2 linked regions of the Xanthobacter dioxanivorans genome follow. The protein of the gene in region 1 interacts with the protein of each later gene in a pairwise test. Links are inferred from orthologs where the notes say so. Each region holds a gene or a part of one and is shown on either strand. Other genes may lie near its edges.

Region 1 (10,022 bases):
GGCGAGGAGAATAGCGGCCGGCGCGCCGGCGAAACGGCCGAGCCATCCGCACCTCTGCCTGATCTCCCCTCCGGCTCCCCAGCCTTCGCTCCAGAGCATGCCGCCGATCCTCACCAGTCTCCCGAAGCACCGCCGCCGCCGGAAGATCCCCCGCCACCGGACCAGCCGCCGCCGCCTCCGCCGCCGCTGGACCCGCCACCGAAGCCGCCGCCCCAGTCCCAGCTGGAGGCCGCGCCGCCCGCCGCCGCCGCGCGACCGCGCCGCCGCGTCACCGCTCCGCCCCCCGGACCTCCGCCGCCCCGCGTCACCCGCCAGATGATGAAGCCCCAGAACAGGAGCATCACGGCGAGGAAGATGAGGTTGTCGATCTCGTCCTCGGTCATGCCCGGCTTTTCGAGGGCCTTGGCGCGGGCCCGCGCCTCGTCCGGGTCGAGGTTGAGGATTTCGAGGATGGCATCCGTGCCCTTCACGATGCCGCCGGCCATGTCGCCGGCCTTGAAGGCGGGCACCACGGCGTTGCGGATGATGGTGGAGGACACCGCATCGGTGAGGATGCCCTCGAGGCCGTAGCCCACCTCGATGCGCACCTTGCGCTCGCCCGGCGCCACCAGGAGCAGCACGCCGTTGTTCTTCTTCGCCTGCCCGATCTGCCAAAAGCGGAACAGGCGGTTGGCGTAGTCCTCCACCGACGTGCCCTGGAGCGAGGGAACGGTGGCCACCACCACCTGGTCGGTGGCCTTCGCCTCCTGCGCCGCGAGCTTGGCGTCGAGGGCGGCCACGGTGGCGGGCGGCAGCACGTGGGCCGCGTCCACCACCCGGCCGGTGAGGGCGGGAAAGGTCAGCTCCGCCCGTGCCGCGCCGCAGGCAAAGAGGACCCCCGCCAGCAAGGCCAGCGCGCGGAGGCCGGAAACGGCGGGACGGCGCACGGCCGGACCCGCCCGGCTCAGTTGAACTTCACCTTCGGCACCTGCATCTGCTGCTCGGAGATGGTGAAGGTCTCCATGGGCTTGTAGGCGCGATAGAGGGTCGCCGCCCACAGCGCGCCGGGGAAGGTCTTCAGCTCGGTGTTGTAGACCCGTACCGCCTCGATGTAGTCGCGCCGCGCCACCGCGATGCGGTTCTCGGTGCCCTCGATCTGCGACTGGAGGGCGAGGAAGTTGGCGTTGGACTTGAGGTCCGGATAGGCTTCCGACACCGCGATCAGCCGCCCGAGAGCGCTGGAGAGGCCCGCCTGGGCGTCCTGGAACTGCTTGAACTGCTCGGGATTGGTGATGGTGGAGGCGTCCACCCTGATGGAGGTGGCCTTGGCCCGCGCCTCGATGACCGAGGTCAGCACGTCCTTCTCCTGGGCCGCGTAGCCCTTCACCGTCTCCACCAGGTTGGGAATGAGGTCGGAGCGGCGCTGATACTGGTTCAGCACATCGCTCCAGGCGGCCTTGGCGCGCTCTTCCTCGGTGGGAATCACGTTGATGCCGCAGCCGGCCAGCATCAGCCCGGCGAGCACGACGAAGAGCGGAGCCCGGATGCGGGCGAAATGCTGGAGTGCGGTGGACTTGAGTGCGGTGATCATGGCGGCCCCTCCCCTGTCGTCTGCGTCGTCGGCGCGGACCCGGCCGCGGCCGTCGACGCCCGGCGGGCTTATAACACGGCGCGGCTCCGGAAAGGTCCCCCGCCGCTCGCCCTCACTTCGGTCCGAGATAGCCCGGCAGGTCCTGCGCCTCGTCGAGGCGGGAGAGCTTCACGGCGAGCTTTTCGGCCAGCTCGATGTCGGTCTCGAGCAGCCGCGTGGTCATGAAGGAGCGGTAGTAGTTGCCCCACATGAATTCCTGGAACGGCGTGTCCTCGTTGGAATAGGCCTTGCCCCGGACGCCGCGGGCGAGGGTGCGCCACGGATTGTCGGTGAGCTCGCTGATGTGGCCGGGAATCTTGATGCAGGGGCGCCGGTTGCCTTCCACGTCGATGGGCCAGCACAGGCTCTGCGCCTCCATGCGGTGCCAGAACGCCGGCAGGTCGAGGTCGGACCAGTCGTATTGCGGAACCTTCACCAGCACCGTGTCGTGGCAGATCTCCAGCAGCACCCGGCACAGATGGTGATGGTCGGTCATGTAGAGGCGCTTCTTCGGACCGAGCACGCAGGGCACCGCCTTCCTCTCCAGCTCGGCGCGGAGCGCAGGCTTGGAGAGGCCGGCCATGACCCTGGCCCGGCGCGCCACCTCGTCGAGGCCCAGGGTGAGCTGGGTCGGGTGCAGGGTGTCGATGGCGATTTCCCGGACGTCGGCCACGGCGGGTCTCCCTGCGCGCCGTTGCGGCGCGGCTTCGGCACGGGCGGCGTCGCCGCCGCCGGCCCATCATGGCGCGAAACGCAGATGGCGGCATCCCCGCCGGGGGATGCCGCCATCTGCCACCCACAGGAGTTTGGATGCGGCCTCAGCCCGGCGAGATCATCTTCTCGGGACGGACCACGGCGTCGAACTCCTCGTTGGTCACGTAGCCGCCGCCCACCGCCTCGTCGCGCAGGGTGGTGCCGTTCTTGTGCGCGGTCTTGGCGATCTTGGCGGCGTTGTCGTAGCCGATCTTCGGAGCGAGGGCGGTGACCAGCATGAGCGAACGCTCCAGCGCCGCCTTGATGTTGTCTTCGCGCGCCTCGATGCCCACCACGCAATTGTCGGTGAAGCTCACCGCCGCATCCGCCATCAGCCGCACCGACTGGAGGAAGTTGTAGGCCATCACCGGATTGTAGACGTTGAGCTCGAAATGACCCTGGCTGCCGGCGAAGGAGAGCGCGGCGTTGTTGCCGAAGATCTGCACGCAGACCTGGGTGAGCGCCTCGCACTGGGTCGGGTTCACCTTGCCCGGCATGATGGAGGAGCCGGGCTCGTTCTCCGGCAGGGACAATTCGCCGAGGCCCGAGCGCGGGCCCGAGCCGAGCAGGCGAATGTCGTTGGCGATCTTGAACAGGGACACCGCCACCGTGTTGATGGCGCCATGCGAGAACACCATGGCGTCATGGGCGGCGAGCGCCTCGAACTTGTTCGGGGCGGAGGTGAAGGCGAGGCCGGTGATGTCGGCGATCTTGGCCGCCACCTGCTCGGCGAAGCCCACCGGCGCGTTGAGGCCGGTGCCCACGGCGGTCCCGCCCTGGGCGAGCTCCATCAGCGCCGGCAGCGTCATCTCGATGCGCTTGATGCCATTCTCCACCTGCTGGGCGTAGCCGGAGAATTCCTGGCCCAGGGTGAGCGGGGTCGCATCCTGGGTGTGGGTGCGGCCGATCTTGATGATGTTCTTCCACGCGGCGGACTTGGCGGCGAGCGCGCCGTGCAGGTGCTTCAGCGCCGGCAGCAGACGGTGGACGATCTCCTCGGCGCAGGCGATGTGCATGGCCGTAGGATAGGTGTCGTTGGACGACTGGCTCATGTTGACGTGATCGTTGGGGTGCACCGGCTTCTTGGAGCCCATCACCCCGCCGAGCATCTCGATGGCCCGGTTCGAGATCACTTCATTGGCATTCATGTTGGACTGGGTGCCCGAGCCGGTCTGCCACACGGCGAGGGGGAAGTGGGCGTCGAGCTTGCCGTCGATCACCTCCTGCGCAGCGGCGACGATGGCCTCGGCCAGCGCGGGATCGAGCCGGCCGAGGTCCCGGTTCACCTCGGCGGCGGCGCGCTTGACGATGCCGAGAGCCCGCACCACCGGCAGCGGCTGTTTCTCCCAGCCGATCTTGAAGTTCCCGAGGGAGCGCTGCGCCTGCGCGCCCCAGTAGCGGTCGGTTTCGACCTCGATCGGGCCGAACGTGTCGGTCTCGGTGCGGGTGGTCATGGCTTCACCTTTCCTTCGTATCCTCGTGCCGCGGCGGGCGGGCTCATAGCACAGCTGGCGCCCCCGCGGGGAGACGCGGACGTTTACTAAAATAATTCCAGAGTGGTAGCCGGCGGATGTTACCACTCCCTCATTTCGCAATATCTTCTGGAGGCTTTAAGAGGTAAAATCCTCATTAGGCAAAGTTGGCCTGACGCGTTGCGTCGGCCGAGAAGAAGTCACGAAGCTGTCGGGGGCGGAGGTAACTGGCGGCAAGTGAGGCAAGCGTTGGGCGACGTGGTCAATCTTCATCGGGCGCGCAAAGCGCAAGCCCGCCGGGCGGCAGAGGTGAAGGCCGAGGAAAACCGAGTCCGATTCGGACGGACCAAGGCCGAGCGCGAGCGGCAGGCGGACGAGCTCGAAAGGCAGAAACGCCACCTGGAAGGCCACGCCCTGACCGAGAGGGATGAACATGAAAAGCCCCGTGGTTAAGAGATCCATTGTCATCGCCGGCCACAAGACGAGCGTAAGCCTCGAAGACGCCTTCTGGGAGGCGTTGAAGGAGATCGCCAGCGGCCGCCGGCTCACTCTTTCCGACCTCGTGGCGACCATCGACTCCGCCCGCACGCAGGGGAACCTGTCGTCGGCAATCCGCTTGTTCGTGCTCGATCACTATCGCGGCGCCGCCTCGGCGGCCCGCGCCCAGAGCACGGGCGAGCGCATGAGTGTGGCCAGCCCTACCGTTGCGTAAATCGCAGCTCGACCCTATCTGCGGATGAGGTTTGCCGCGCGCCGCGTTGAAAGGCGGCGCGCGGTTTCCTATAACCGCCCAGCCCGGCGGGGGCGGCCTGCTGCGCTGGATCCACATCCAGCTCCCGGCAGGCATTCCCGGACGGGTCCGCAAGAGTGCGCGCCGGTCGGCTCCGTTCGCGGGCAGACCGGATCCCCGCGCCCTCCATCCTCGAATGGTGCGGCGGACGCTTTTCGCTGGGGCGCGGTGCGCTTCCATGGAAAAGTCTCATCCGCCGGCCTCGATGCGCTGGAGAGCGCGAGCCGGTCGCAGGGGGACGCCGGCGTCCCCTGGCGACGCGGATCGCGCGCCGCTCGGACCGGCACCCTCGCGGCGTTTCCGCGCGGGTTCGGCGAGGGTTCGCAGTGACGCGGGTGCCGATGTCCGGCACCGCCGACGGGAGACGACGGATGTCGTGGAAGAATCAGAGTGGCGGCCCGTGGGGTAGCGGACCGCGGAGCCCCTGGGGTTCGGGGCCGTCTTCGTCGGGGCCGACACCGCCGGATATCGAGGACCTGATCCGCCGCAGCCAGGACCAGCTGCGCAACCTCATGCCCGGCTCGTTCGGGGCCAAGGGCATCGCGGTCATCATCGCGCTGGTGGTCTTCGGCTGGCTCATGTCCGGCTGGTACCGGGTGCAGCCCAACGAGCAGGGGGTCGTGCTCCAGTTCGGCCGCTTCGTCGGCACCACCACCCCCGGCCTCAACTATCACTGGCCCTACCCGATCCAGTCGGTGCTGCTGCCCCGGGTCACCGAGATCAACACCATCAACATCGGCATGCGGGTGGGCGAGGACACGCGGCGCGGCACCTCGGTGATGCGCGACGTGCCCGAGGAGAGCCTCATGCTCACCGGCGACGAGAACATCGTCGACGTGGACTTCGCCGTCTTCTGGCGCATCTCGAACGCCGAGAACTACCTGTTCAACGTGCAGAACCCCGAGGGCACCATCAAGGCGGTGGCGGAGAGCGCCATGCGCGAGGTGATCGGGCGCACCAACATCCAGCCCATCCTCACCGGCGCCCGGCAGGGCATCGAGACCGGCGTGCAGGACCTGATGCAGTCGGTGCTGAACGGCTACAAGGCCGGCGTGGAGATCACCCAGGTGCAGATGCAGAAGGTGGATCCGCCGAGCCAGGTCATCGACGCCTTCCGCGACGTGCAGGCCGCCCGCGCCGACGCCGAGCGCTCCCAGAACGAGGCCCAGACCTACGCCAACCGGGTGCTGCCCGAGGCGCGCGGCGAGGCCTCCCGCATCGACAACGCCGCCCAGGCCTATCGCGAGCGCACCGTGGTGGAAGCCCGCGGCCAGGCGGCGCGCTTCCTGAAGATCTATGACGAATACCAGAAGGCCAAGGTGGTGACGCGCGAGCGCATGTATCTGGAAACCATGGAACGCGTGCTCGGCGGCCTCGACAAGGTGCTGGTGGACCAGTCCGCCACCCGCGCCGGCGCCGGCGCTGGCGCAAGCGCCGGCCAGGGTGTGGTGCCGGTCCTGCCCCTTTCCGACATGTTGCGACGCACGCCGGCTCCGGCGGCCCAGACCCAGCAGGGAGCTCCGCGATGAGAAACCCCATTCTCGGCGGTGTCCTCGCCGTCCTCGCCGTCGTCGCCCTTCTGCTGGTCTATTCGTCCGCCTTCGTGGTGTACCAGACCCAGCAGGCCCTGGTGCTGCGCCTCGGCGATCCGCTCGCCCCGGTCACCACGCCCGGACTGCACTGGAAGCTGCCGTTCATCGACAGCGTGGTCTATCTCGACAATCGCATCCTCGACCTGGAGAACGCCTCGCAGGAGGTGATCGCCTCCGACCAGAAGCGCCTGGTGGTGGACGCCTTCGCCCGCTACCGGATCTCCAATCCGCTGCGCTTCTACCAGTCGGTCGGCACGGTGCAGAACGCCAACAACCGCCTGTCCACGGTGCTGAACTCGTCGCTCCGCCGGGTGCTGGGCGAGAATTCCTTCACCAGCGTGGTGCGCGACGCCCGCGAGAACCTGATGCGCCAGATCGGCGAGCAGGTGAACCGCGAGGCCGCCAACTTCGGCATCACCGTGGTGGATGTGCGCATCCGCCGCGCCGACTTGCCGGAGGCCAACAGCCAGGCGGTGTTCCAGCGCATGCAGACGGAGCGCCAGCGCGAGGCGGCCGAGATTCGCGCCCAGGGCAACGAGGCCGCCCAGCGGCTCAGGGCCCGGGCCGAGCGCGAGGCCACCATCGTGGTGGCGGAAGCCAACTCCAAGGGCGAGCAGCTGCGCGGCGAGGGCGATGCGGAACGCAACCGCATCTTCGCCGATGCATTCGGGCGGGATCCGGACTTCTTCACCTTCTACCGGTCCATGCAGGCCTATGAAGCGAGCATGAAGCCCGGCGACACCCGCATGGTGGTGAGCCCGGATTCGAGCTTCTTCCGCTACTTCCGCGATCCCCTCGGCGGGACCCCTCCCGCTGCCCCGGCCGGCGCAGCTGCCGCGCCGGCGGCGGCGAACTGAGAAGCGGGCCGAGCGCGGCATGAAAGACCTTTTTGCCGCGCTCGGCCTGATGCTTGCCATCGAGGGCCTGTGCCTCGCCGCCTTTCCCGGCGCCTGGCGCCGGGCCATGCGGGCGGTGCTCCACGCCCCCGAGACCCCCATGCGGCTCGCCGGCCTCGCGGTCGGCGCGCTGGGCGTGCTGTTGGTCTTCTTCGTCCGGGCCTTCTGAGGCGGACGGCGCGGCCGGACGGGCCGCCCCCTCGAAACCGGATCGCTTCGCCGTTCCGCCCGCTGCTTCGCCGTTCCGCCCGCTCAAGGCGCGCCGCTGTCGGCCTCGCCGCGCCTTGCCTCACTGAACTTTGATGTCGGCGCGGGCGGCGTTCTGCCCCGTCCGGCGGGGCCCGGGACGGGCACCGCCCGGCGTGCGGCCGATTTGCCCTTGCGCCAGCCGGGCCGCCGTCGCAGCCTCGGCACGAGATCCGCAGTACCCGCCGTATCGAGGAGAGCCATGCCCGTCCCCCGCCTTCCGACCGGCCCCCTGCCCCGCCGGGCTCACCCGGACGAGCCGTTCTTCGGCCGGGCGCTGCGCCTGTCGGCGCTGGCCCTCGCCGCGGCCGTGACCCTCGCCGCCCTGGGCCTCGCCGCCCCGGCCCCCCTCGCCGCAGCGCCCGGCAAAGGCCCGGACACGGTGGCGGACGCGGCCGAGCGGGTGATGGACGCGGTGGTGAACATCTCCACCTCGCAGAACGTCGCCCCCTCCCGCAGCGTCCCCGCCCCCTGCCTCCGGGTTCGCCGGGCGAGGACCTGTTCGAGGACTTCTTCAAGAACAACCGGCCCGAGGGCGATCAGGACCGCGGCGAGGCGGAACGGCGGGCGCGGCGCGTCTCCTCCCTCGGCTCCGGCTTCGTGATCGACCCCTCGGGCCTCATCGTCACCAACAACCACGTGATCGCCGACGCCGACGAGATCTTCGCCAACTTCAACGACGGCTCCAAGCTGAAGGCCGAGCTGATCGGGCGCGACACCAAGACCGATCTCGCCCTGCTGCGGGTGAAGCCGGACAAGCCCCTCACCGCCGTGAAGTTCGGTGATTCCGACAAGCTTCGGGTCGGCGACTGGGTGATGGCCATCGGCAACCCGTTCGGCCTCGGCGGCACGCTCACGGTGGGGGTGGTGTCCGCCCGCAACCGCGACATCAATTCCGGCCCCTACGACAACTTCATCCAGACCGACGCCGCCATCAACCGCGGCAATTCGGGTGGCCCGCTGTTCAACATGGATGGCGACGTGATCGGCATCAATACCGCCATCATCTCCCCGTCCGGCGGCTCCATCGGCATCGGCTTCGCCGTTCCCGCCGCCACCGCCCAGCCGGTCATCGCCCAGCTGGAGAAGTTCGGCGAGGTGCGGCGCGGCTGGATCGGGGTGAGCATCCAGCCGGTCACCGAGGACATCGCCGAGGCCCTGGGCCTGGGCAAGCCGCGCGGCGCGCTGGTGGGCGTGGTCAAGGAGGAGGGCCCGGCGGCCAAGGGCGGCATCAAGGGCGGCGACGTCATCCTGCGTTTCAACGGCCGCGACATCAAGGAAGTGCGCGACCTGCTGCGCTCCGTCGCCGACAGCATGGCCGATTCCGAAGTGGACGTGGTGGTGATCCGCAAGGGCAAGGAGGAGACGCTGCGCATCAAGGTCGCCCGCATGCCGGACGACGACAAGCCGGAAGGCGCCAAGTCGGCGCCGGAAGCTCAGAAGGCGGCGCCGAAGAAGGCCCTGGGCATCGAGATGGCGGCGATCAGCGACGAGCTGCGCAAGCGCTTCCGCATCAAGAGCGAGGTGACCGGCGTGGTCATCACCGACGTGGACCGCTCATCCCCCGCCGCCGACCGGGGGCTGAAGGCCGGGCTGGTGATCCTGCTGGTCAACCAGGAGACCGTGGTGACGCCGGCCGACGTGGAGAAGCAGATCGACGCCCTGCGCAAGCTCGGCAAGCGCTCCGCCCTCTTCCTCGTCTCCGACGGCGACGGCAACCAGACCAACGTGGCCGTGCCCCTCAACTGACCGGGCGCCGGGGGAGACGGTCCGGACGGTCGCAGCGCGACCGCCCGGCTCCCTGCGAGGGCGCCGCGGGCCGGCTTCAGCGCAGCCTTACCATGCCGGCGAAGTTGATCATCATGTTGTAGCTGCTCACCGCCCCGTTCACGTCCATGTGGTAGAAGGACGGGTCAGGCCGCTTGCGGCCCTCGAACTTCTCCTGGATGTCGCGCAGCTTGCCCAGCAGGTCGCGCGGCTGGGACGAGAAGGCGCTCGCGGTCGGCGGGTTGGCCAGGATGTAGGTGTCGAACTCCTTCACCACCGCCGCATAGTTGGCCACCGCCACGTCGAACGCGTTGAGGTCCCCGGGATCGCGCGCGCTGCGTGGCATCAGGTCCACCGCCTTGCGCGCGCTCATCATGATGCGCCGCACATGCCATCCGTCGGACTTGCCCTCGATCCGCTCGATGCGGGCGAGGTCCTGGGCGTCGATCCCGTCTTTCACCTGGTCGGTCAGGCGATCCAGGTCCCGGCGGGCGATGATGAAGGCCTTCGCCGCCGGCTCCAGCCGGGCGTGCAGGGCCTTGCCGCCGGCCATCTGGTCGGACTTGTAGTCCTTGCGATCGTAATAGGCCTCGGCCTCGTTCAGGATCGGAACGAGCGCCTCGAAGCTGGCCGAGAGCGCCAGCGCTGCCGCGTCGAGGGCCGGGATCGGCGGCGGGCCGGCGGCGGCGGCGCGGGCCGCGTCGATGGCGGTCTTCGCCTGCGACGGCGACACCGAATAGAGCCCGTAGATGATGCGCTCCTTGCCGGTCGGCCCGGTCTTCAGGCTGACCCAGCTCAGGTAGCGGTTCCAGGATTCCTCCGCCCGCAGGGTGGCGTTGAGCAGCTTCACATAGGCGTTGAGCTTGGCCATCCACACCTTGAGCTCCGCGTCCGGCA
Region 2 (10,142 bases), 3.2 Mb from region 1 along the record:
CGCGTGTCCTTCAACAACGCGCGCTATTCCACCCCGGTGTGGTCGCCCAAGGGCGACTGGATCGCCTTCACCCGCCAGTCGGAGGGCCGGTTCGCCATCGGCGTGATGCGTCCCGACGGCTCCGGCGAGCGCATCCTCACCGAGGGCTATCACAACGAGGGGCCGACCTTCGCCCCCAACGGCCGCGTCATCATGTTCTTCCGCGATCCGGGCGGCGCCGCCGGCCCGCAGCTCTACACGGTGGACATCACCGGCTACAACGAGCAGCGCGTGCCGACCCCGAGCTACGCCTCCGACCCCGCCTGGTCGCCCCTGCGCTCGTGAATCCAGCCCCCCCGCGCCGGGCCCAGCCCGGTGCCGGGAGGTCCCGCCGCTCCGCCTGTTGCGCAACGGCAACAGCCTTCGCCCCTTTCACCGGCTCCCGCCCCTGCCCCGAGCCCTGCACGTCCTCGCCATGATGACGCCACGAGGCGGCATCACTGAAGGTCGCGTCGGACGGGAACGCAATCGCCCATCCGCCAGCCCTCTCCGAAAGGTCGCGTCGGTCCCCCCGGGTCCGGGAGCGCGGTGGCGTGCGCGCCTTTGGGGGAACCCGATAACGGCTCGGAAACCATGGCACGCGGGAAAGCCCGCCCAAGCCCGGTTTCAGGGCCTCGATGGCGGCCCCGGGCCGTGCACGGAACGTTCGCTTAACCGGACGGCTGGTAGACGAAAGCCTCCGGTCCAGCGTTTGAGAAGGGAGATACCGGAATGCGTTTCCTAAGGCTTGCTCGCGGCTTCCGGTTCGCGGCTCTTTTCGGCTTCGCGCTGGCGCTCGCCGCCTGCTCCAATACGCCGAACCCGAACGGCGCCGGCCTCGGCGGCGCGGGTGGCCCTCCCGGTTCGCCGCAGGAGTTCGTGGTGGCCGTCGGCGACCGCGTCTTCTTCGAGAGCGACCAGACCGACCTCACCTCCCAGGCCCGCGCGACCCTCGACCGCCAGGCCCAGTGGCTCCAGCAGTACAACCGCTACACCTTCACCATCGAAGGCCATGCGGACGAGCGCGGCACCCGCGAGTACAACATCGCCCTCGGTGCCCGCCGGGCCCAGTCCGTGCGCGACTATCTCGCCGCCCGCGGCGTCGATCCGGCGCGCATGCGCACCATCTCCTACGGCAAGGAACGTCCCGTTGCGGTCTGCAACGACATCTCCTGCTGGTCGCAGAACCGGCGCGCCGTCACCGTGCTGAACGCCGGCGGCGCCTGATCGCGACCGCGCACACACCGAACGAGAGGGCCGGTGCCGCCTGCGGCCACCGGCCCTCTCGTTTTCGCCAGGCCGGTGTGACACGGTGGGTAAACCGTTGCGGAGTCACACTTTGGACGCGATCGCCGCCCTATGCTGACGGCGCTGCGGGAACCGCGTTCCCACCCTCATTTTCGAGCCACATGCCTCCGCTCATGATGATCCGACTGCCACTGCTGGGAGCCCTCGCCCTTCTCCTTGGTGCCGTCGGCCCGGCGGCCGCCCAGACCGATGGCGGGCTCTTCGGCAACATCTTCAAGCCTCCGGCCGCCGCCACGCAGGATGCAGGCCGCGCCGGCACCGATTCCGAGATCGTCGCCCGCATGGAGCGACTGGAATCCTCCCTGCGCCAGCTCACCGGGCAGGTGGAGCAGCTGCAGTTCCGCAATCAGCAGCTTGAGGACAAGATCCGCCGCCTCGAGGAGGGCGGCGGCGCGGGCACAGCCGTGGGGCCGCGCCCCCCCCGCCACGGGGCCGCTCGCGCCGCCGGCCGGCGGCCCCGGCGGGCGGCCGGCACCCACGCCCGCGACCCCCGGCAAGCGCTCCGACGCCTTCGATCCGAACGCCGACCCCTCGGCGCCGGGCGCGCCCCAGCCGCTCGGCTCCCCGGCGAGCGCCGCCCAGCCCCGCTCGGCGGATGCCGGCCGCGGCGCGGCCGCCGGCTCCCAGCTGGCGGCGCTGCCCGCTCCCGGCGGCGCGGCGCGCGAGATCTACGACATCGGCCAGGCCCAGATTCAGCGGCAGGACTACGCCGCGGCGGAGCAGACCTTTCGCCAGCTGCTTGAGACCTATCCGAGCGACCGCGTCGTCCCCGACGCCACCTTCATGCTCGGCGAGAGCCTTTTCCTGCGCCAGAACTACGCCGACGCGGCCACCTCCTTCCTCGACGTGACCACCAAGTTCCCCAATTCGACCCGCGGACCGGAGGCGCTGCTGCGGCTCGGTCAGTCGCTGGCCATGATCGGCCAGAAGGAAACCGCCTGCGCCGCCCTCCAGCAGCTGGAGCGCAAGTATCCGCGCGCCGCATCGTCCATCCGTCAGGCGGTGGAGCAGGAACAGAAGCGTGTCGGATGCTGACGAGCGAAGGCCCATTGCCGACGATGAGCTTTCCGGGCTCTTCGCCGGCTTCGACAGATATTCCTCGATCCTGATCGCGGTCTCGGGCGGGCCGGATTCCACGGCGCTGCTGCATCTGGCGGCGCGCTGGCGCGCCGGTGCCGGAGCGGGGCCGACGCTCGTCGCCGCCACCATCGACCACGGCTTCCGGCCGGCCTCCGCCGACGAGGCGACGATGGTGGCGCAACAGGCGCAAGCTCTCGGCGTGCCCCACCGCACGCTGGCCTGGACCGGCACGAAGCCTGCGCGCGGCATCCAGGCGGCGGCGCGCGCGGCGCGCTACGCCCTCCTCACCGCCGCGGCCCGGCAGGCGGGCGCGCAGGCCATCGCCGTCGCCCACACCCTCGACGACCAGGCGGAGACGGTGCTGTTCCGCCTGGCGCGCGGCTCGGGCCTCGCCGGCCTGGCCGGCATGCAGGCGGTGTCCACACGCGATGGCCTCGACCTGCTGCGGCCCTTCCTCGGCGTGCCCAAGGCGCGCCTCGTGGCAACGCTGGAGGCGGCGGGCATCGCCTTCGCCGAGGATCCGTCGAACCTCGACGGGCGCTTCACCCGGGCGCGGCTGCGCGTGCTCATGCCGGCGCTGGCGGCGGAGGAACTCAGCGCCCGCCGCTTCGCCACCTTCTCCCGGCGCGCCGCCCGCGCCGACGCCGCCCTGGAGGCGACGACCGACGATGCGGTCCAGCGCCTGTCGCCGGTGCCCTGGCGGCACGGTGGGCCGGCCCGCCTCGACCGCGCCGGCTTCGCCGATCTGCCGGAGGAGATCGCGCTGCGCCTCATCGGCCGCGCGCTCGCCCATGCCGGCACCGAGGGCCCGGTGGAACTTGCCAAGCTCGAGGTGCTCACCCAGGCCCTGCGGGTCGCCGCGGAAAATGGGCCTGCTCCATTTCGCCGCACCCTCGCGGGGGCGCTGGTGGCGATCCGGGGCGGCGAAGTCACCGTAACGTCAGCACCCCCGAGGGGGAAAAGCGCGTTCAGGCGCCGAATTCAGGGCCGGCTGCGCCCGGCATCCTTGGCAAGAGCGGGGGTCGCTCCTAGATTAAGCAGCGGATGGTGCGGGAGGTTCCATCGACGGCGGGCCGGCGAGGAGGGTTTCCCTTCCCTATGGTAAGGCGTCGAAACGGGCTGGCCCCGGCTGTCCCCACGAGGGTTCAATGAACGCCAATCTACGCAATTTCGCCCTTTGGGTGATCATCGTCCTGCTGCTGCTGGCCCTGTTCTCGCTGTTCAACAGCCCGGGGCAGCGCACCAATGCGAACGAGATCTCCTTCTCGCAGCTGCTGACCGACGTGGACGCCGGCAAGGTGCGCGAGGTCGTGATCGAGGGGCCGAACATCACCGGCACCTATTCCGATCGCTCCGGCAGCTTCCAGACTTATGCGCCCAACGATCCCTCCCTCGTCCAGCGGCTCTACGGCAAGGGCGTGCAGATCACTGCCCGCGCGCCATCGGACAACGTGCCGTGGTTCGTGAGCCTGCTCGTCTCCTGGCTGCCCTTCCTGGCGCTGATCGGCGTGTGGATCTTCCTGTCGCGCCAGATGCAGGGTGCCGGCGGCAAGGCCATGGGCTTCGGCAAGAGCCGGGCCAAGCTGCTCACTGAGGCGCATGGCCGCGTCACCTTCGACGACGTGGCCGGCATCGACGAGGCCAAGAGCGACCTCACCGAGATCGTGGACTTCCTGCGCGACCCGCAGAAGTTCCAGCGCCTCGGCGGCCGCATCCCGCGCGGCGTGCTGCTGGTCGGCCCGCCCGGCACCGGCAAGACGCTGCTCGCCCGCGCCATCGCCGGCGAGGCCAACGTGCCCTTCTTCACCATCTCGGGCTCCGACTTCGTGGAGATGTTCGTGGGCGTCGGCGCGAGCCGCGTGCGCGACATGTTCGAGCAGGCGAAGAAGAATGCGCCGTGCATCATCTTCATCGACGAGATCGACGCGGTGGGCCGTCATCGCGGCGCCGGCCTCGGCGGCGGCAATGACGAGCGCGAGCAGACCCTCAACCAGCTGCTGGTGGAGATGGACGGCTTCGAGGCGAACGAGGGCATCATCCTCATCGCCGCCACCAACCGTCCCGACGTGCTCGACCCGGCGCTGCTGCGCCCCGGCCGGTTCGACCGCCAGGTCATCGTGCCCAACCCGGACGTGGTCGGCCGCGAGCAGATCCTGAAGGTGCACGCCCGCAAGATCCCGGTCGCCCCCGACGTGAACCTGAAGGTGATCGCCCGCGGTACCCCCGGCTTCTCCGGCGCGGACCTCGCCAACCTCTGCAACGAGGCGGCGCTGATGGCGGCCCGGCGCGGCAAGCGCATGGTGACGATGGCCGAGTTCGAGGACGCCAAGGACAAGGTGATGATGGGCGCGGAACGCCGCTCGCTGGTCATGACCGAGGAAGAAAAGATGCTGACCGCCTATCACGAAGGCGGGCATGCGATCGTCGCCCTCAACGTCCCGGCCACCGATCCGGTGCACAAGGCCACCATCATCCCCCGCGGCCGCGCGCTGGGCATGGTCATGCAGCTGCCCGAGCGGGACAAGCTCTCCATGTCCTACGAGCAGATGACCTCGCGCCTCGCCATCATGATGGGCGGACGCGTGGCCGAGGAACTGGTGTTCGGCCACGACAAGGTGACCTCCGGCGCCGCCTCCGACATCGAGCAGGCCACCCGCCTCGCCAAGATGATGGTGACCCGCTGGGGCTTCTCCGACCTGCTCGGCCAGGTGGCCTATGGCGAGAACAACGAAGACGTGTTCCTCGGCATGTCCATGCAGCGCCACCAGAACGTCTCGGAAGCCACCGCCCAGACCATCGACAAGGAAGTCCGGCGGCTGGTGGACGAGGGCTATGTGGAGGCCAAGCGCATCCTCACCGAGAAGTTCGAGGGCCTCGAGACGCTGGCGCGCGGGCTGCTCGAATACGAGACGCTCTCGGGCGACGAGATCATCGACCTCCTGGACGGCAAGACGCCGAACCGGGAGAGCGTGATCGAGCCGGCCAATCCGCGCGGCTCGGCCATCCCCACCGCCAAGCGCCCCCGCCCCGGCGGCGCCGGCGGCTCCATCGAGCCGCAGCCGCAGGCCTGACGCGATATCCCTTCACAACGAGAATGCCCGCTCCGGCGGGCATTTTCTTTTGCGGGTGGCGGATGGGGAAAACCGAGCGGAAAACGGGGCTTCGGCGGCCCCCCGCGCGGATGGGTATAGCCGCGAGGGAAGGCCCGCCCGGCCCGGGCCTCTCAGCCCATGCCGACGGTGCCGCGCTCCTTCGGCGCCAGCTGGGCCACCAGCTGCTCGATGCGCTCGGCCACCTGGTCGATGGTGCGCGCCACCTCCTCCTCGCTCGCCTCGATGCGGGCGATGGCGGAGGCGCGGGCGTCGCGCTGGCTCTCGATGTCGCTCTCCAGCGCGCGGATGCGGCCTCGCGCCTCGGCCAACTCGTCGGCGATGGTGATCGCCGCCATCACCACCAGGCGCTGGTCGCCGATCTCGCCGAACGCCACGCGCAGCTGGGAGATCCGGCCGTCGATATCGTGGGCGAGGCGGATGAGGTGCTCCTCCTGCCCCTCGTCGCAGGCCATCCTGTACTGCCGCCCGGCGATGGTGACGGAGACATGGGGCATCGGCTCAGCCGCCGTGGGTCGCGAGCACGTCGCGGATGGTTCCCATGGCCACGTCGAGGCGGCGCATGACCTCGCGGCCCACCTCCTCCACCTCGCCCGACTCGGCCTTCGCCACGTCCAGCTCCGCCGCGAGCCGCGCCCGGTCGTTGCCGAGGGCGTGGAGCTGGGCGAGCAGGGCTTCCTGGTGGCGATCCGCCTCGCGGCGGCGCTCGATCATGTCGGTGAGGGAATCGAGCGCGGCATGCAGCCGCCGGGTCGCCGCCTCGATGGAGGCGTCCTGCAGGGGCGGGCGGTGCTTCAGCGCATACATTGGCGGCAGTGTAGCCGAGTCGCCGCCAAGCGCCACTCCCCCCGCCGCATTGCCGCCCGCAGCCCGAAGGGCGCCCCGGCCCGTTCACATGATGTTACGCCGCACACCGCAGGAAGCTCCGCGGTTACCGCACCGCAAGGCCGCCGGGCACGCCGCGACGATGCGGCGCGCCCGGAGCCGCCCCATCCCGCTTGACCTTCGGCGAAGAGGCAGGTTTGACAGCCCCATGAGCCTTGGTATCAAGGCCCCCGCCAATGGCTGGACCTGCCACCGCCCGGGACTGTCCCGTGCGGGGCGAGAGAGGCCGGTGCAGGCGCCGGAGAAACTGATTTCATGCTGAGCCGCACGAGCCATGACCGCATGGCCAACGCCATCCGGTTTCTCGCGATGGACGCCGTGGAAGCCGCCAACAGCGGGCATCCCGGCCTGCCCATGGGTGCTGCTGACATCGCCACGGTGCTGTTCACCAAGGTCCTGAAGTACGATCCGTCCCGCCCGTTCTGGCCCGACCGCGACCGCTTCGTGCTCTCCGCCGGCCACGGCTCCATGCTGCTTTATTCGGTGCTGCACCTCGCCGGCTACGAGAAAGTGACCATCGAGGAGATCAAGCGCTTCCGCAAGCTCGGCTCCCTCACCCCCGGCCACCCCGAGAACTTCGTCACCGAGGGCATCGAGACCACCACCGGCCCGCTGGGCCAGGGCATCGCCACCGCCGTGGGCATGGCCATGGCCGAGCGGGCGCTGGCCGCGCGCTTCGGCAAGGAGGTGGTGGACCACCATACCTTCGTGCTGTGCTCCGACGGCGACCTCATGGAAGGCATCAGCCAGGAGGCGGCGGACCTCGCCGGCCACCTGAAGCTCGCGAAGCTCATCGTCATGTGGGACGACAACCACATCTCCATCGACGGCCCCACCTCCCTGTCGGGCTCCACCGACCAGCTGGCGCGCTTTTCCGCCTCCGGCTGGGCCACCACCCGCATCGACGGCCATGACCCCGAGGCCATCCTCGCGGCGCTGGAAGCGGCCAAGGCCTCCGACCGGCCGACCCTGATCGCCTGCCGCACCACCATCGGCTTCGGCTCGCCCAAGAAGGCGGGATCGGAGAAGGTGCACGGCTCGCCGCTGGGTGCCGAGGAGATCGCCGCCACCCGCGTGGCGCTGGGCTGGGAGGCGCCGGCCTTCGAGATCCCCGACGACGTGCGCGCCGGCTGGAGCGCCGCCGGTGCCGCGGGCGCCGCCGCCCGCACCGCCTGGGAAAGCCGCCTCGCGGCGCTGCCCGCCGAGGCCCGCGCCGAATTCGACCGCCGCGTCGCCGGCACGCTGCCTGAGGCGCTGGAAGGTGCCATCGTCGCGGTCAAGGAGAAGGCGGTGAAGGACGGCGGCGCCATCGCCACCCGCAAGTCCTCCGAGCTGGTGCTCGATTTCATCACCCCGGCGGTGCCGGAGATGATCGGCGGCTCGGCCGACCTCACCGGCTCCAACAACACCAAGGCGAAGGGCGCGAAGTCCGTCACGCCGGACGACTTTTCCGGCACCTTCGTGCATTACGGCGTGCGCGAGCACGGCATGGCCGCGGCCATGAACGGCATGGCCCTGCACAAGGGCCTCGTGCCCTTCTCCGGCGGCTTCCTGGTGTTCTCGGACTATTGCCGCCCCGCCATCCGCCTCGCGGCGCTGATGGGCGAGCGGGTGATCCACGTGCTCACCCACGATTCCATCGGCCTCGGCGAGGACGGGCCCACCCACCAGCCGGTGGAGCACCTGGCGGCCCTGCGCGCCATCCCGAACCTGCTCGTGCTGCGCCCCTGCGACACGGTGGAGACGGCGGAAGCCTGGCAGATTGCGCTACACTCGCAGGACCGGCCCTCGGCCCTCATCCTGTCGCGGCAGAACCTGCCACTCCTGCGTACCGACGCCACCGCCGAGAACCGCTCGGCGGGCGGCGCCTATGAAATCCTCGCCGCCTCGGCCAAGGCGCAGGCCAGCCTGTTCGCCACCGGGTCGGAAGTGTCCACGGCGGTTGAAGCCGCCAGGATTCTGGAGGCGAAGGGTGTGCCCACCCGCGTCGTCTCCATCCCCTCGTTCGAACTCTTCCTCGCAAGGCCCGCCGCAGAGCGGGCCAAGGTGATCGGGGACGCTCCGGCCAAGGTGGCGGTGGAAGCCGCCATCCGCATGGGGTGGGACGCCATCGTCGGTTCGGATGCCGCCTTCGTGGGAATGACCTCGTTCGGCGCCAGCGCGCCAGCAAAGGATCTGTTCACCCATTTCGGCATTACACCGGATGCGGTCGCAGCCAGGGCGCTCGACCTTCTCCGGCAAGGATGACCATCGATGGTGATCATCGAGAATGATCACCGGCGCACGGCGGGCGCGAGAGGACCGCGCTGCGGGATAAGCCCGTGGCCGCGGATCGCAATTCAGGGAGGCCGGGCTTCAAGCCGGCTCATGGAGGACCCATTATGAGCGTCAAGGTGGCCATCAACGGCTTCGGTCGCATCGGGCGTAACGTTCTGCGCGCCATCATCGAATCCGGCCGGACCGACATCGAGGTCGTGGCGATCAACGACCTCGGCCCGGTGGAGACCAACGCCCACCTGTTCCGCTTCGACAGCGTGCACGGCCGCTTCCCCGGCGAGGTCAAGGTCGCCGGAGATACCATCGACGTGGGCCGCGGCCCCATCAAGGTCACCGCCGTGCGCGATCCCTCGCAGCTCCCCCACAAGGAGCTGGGCGTGGACATCGCGCTCGAGTGCACCGGCATCTTCACCGCGCGCGACAAGGCAGCGGCGCACCTCGCCGCCGGCGCCAGGCGCGTGCTGGTCTCGGCCCCGGCCGACGGCGCCGACCTCACCGTGGTCTACGGCGTGAACCACGAGAAGCTTTCGCCTGAGCACTTCGTGGTCTCCAACGCCTCCTGCACCACCAACTGCCTCGCCCCGGTGGCCAAGGTCCTCAACGATGCGGTGGGCATCGAGAAGGGCTTCATGACCACCATCCACGCCTATACCGGCGACCAGCCGACGCTGGACACCATGCACAAGGACCTCTACCGCGGGCGCGCGGCGGCCATGTCCATGATCCCCACGTCCACCGGCGCCGCCAAGGCGGTGGGCCTGGTGCTGCCGGAGCTCAACGGCAAGCTGGACGGCACCTCCATCCGCGTGCCGACCCCCAACGTCTCGGTGGTGGACTTCAAGTTCATCGCCAGGCGCGCCACCACCAGGGACGAGATCAACGCCGCCATCATCGCGGCCGCGTCCCAGGAGCTGAAGGGCATCCTCGGCACCACCGACCAGCCCAACGTCTCCATCGACTTCAACCACGATCCGCACTCCTCCACCTTCCATCTCGACCAGACCAAGGTCCTGGAAGGCACGCTGGTGCGCGTGCTGTCGTGGTACGATAACGAGTGGGGCTTCTCGAACCGCATGAGCGACACCGCCGTCGCCATGGGGAAGCTGGGCTAGCCGGCGGAAAGGGGGCGCCATCATGATCGCCTTCCGCACCCTCGACGACGCCGACCTCGCCCACAAGCGGGTCCTCGTCCGCGTTGATCTCAACGTTCCCATGGAGAGCGGGCGCGTCACCGACGACACCCGCCTCCGGGCCATCCTGCCCACCATCCGTGCCATCACGGACCAGGGCGGCAAGGCCGTGCTCCTCTCGCACTTCGGGCGGCCCAAGGGCCGCGACGCCAGCCAGTCCCTCGCGCCGCTGGCGAAGGCGCTGGAAGCCCAGCTCGGGCGGAAGGTGTCCTTCGCCGAGGACTGCGTGGGGGATGCGGCGCAGAACGCCGTCTCCCGCCTCGCCGCCGGCGAG

The links.
Region 2: the proteins of hflK (region 1) and ftsH interact in binary tests that used the Escherichia coli proteins (3 or more experiments, as listed by UniProt). The link is inferred for Xanthobacter dioxanivorans from one-to-one orthologs.

What each region holds. Positions count from the first base shown.
Region 1 is NZ_CP063362.1:3,821,334-3,831,355, reverse strand. Bases 4,257-7,074 are described here. They hold hflK (FtsH protease activity modulator HflK), read left to right. Parts: upstream 4,257-4,995; coding sequence 4,996-6,153; downstream 6,154-7,074. Other genes in these bases: hflC (protease modulator HflC), read left to right, coding at 6,150-7,073; EZH22_RS17805 (ribbon-helix-helix domain-containing protein), read left to right, coding at 4,268-4,546; EZH22_RS17810 (DUF4169 family protein), read left to right, coding at 4,257-4,287. Outside these bases: EZH22_RS17835 (hypothetical protein), read right to left, coding at 1-99; EZH22_RS17830 (TPM domain-containing protein), read right to left, coding at 111-926; EZH22_RS17825 (LemA family protein), read right to left, coding at 944-1,570; EZH22_RS17820 (ParB-like protein), read right to left, coding at 1,683-2,282; fumC (class II fumarate hydratase), read right to left, coding at 2,428-3,816; more of EZH22_RS17810, read left to right, coding at 4,093-4,256; EZH22_RS17790 (DUF2065 domain-containing protein), read left to right, coding at 7,093-7,281; EZH22_RS17780 (DUF3829 domain-containing protein), read right to left, coding at 9,184-10,022.
Region 2 is NZ_CP063362.1:628,350-638,491, forward strand. Bases 3,078-6,015 are described here. They hold ftsH (ATP-dependent zinc metalloprotease FtsH), read left to right. Parts: upstream 3,078-3,554; coding sequence 3,555-5,477; downstream 5,478-6,015. Other genes in these bases: tilS (tRNA lysidine(34) synthetase TilS), read left to right, coding at 3,078-3,511; EZH22_RS03030 (cell division protein ZapA), read right to left, coding at 5,630-6,013. In the rest of the region: Tol-Pal system beta propeller repeat protein TolB, read left to right, coding at 1-324; peptidoglycan-associated lipoprotein Pal, read left to right, coding at 751-1,245; tol-pal system protein YbgF, read left to right, coding at 1,681-2,361; more of tilS, read left to right, coding at 2,348-3,077; EZH22_RS03035 (DUF4164 domain-containing protein), read right to left, coding at 6,018-6,323; tkt (transketolase), read left to right, coding at 6,657-8,648; gap (type I glyceraldehyde-3-phosphate dehydrogenase), read left to right, coding at 8,783-9,790; EZH22_RS03050 (phosphoglycerate kinase), read left to right, coding at 9,813-10,142. UniProt on the Escherichia coli protein: Acts as a processive, ATP-dependent zinc metallopeptidase for both cytoplasmic and membrane proteins. Plays a role in the quality control of integral membrane proteins.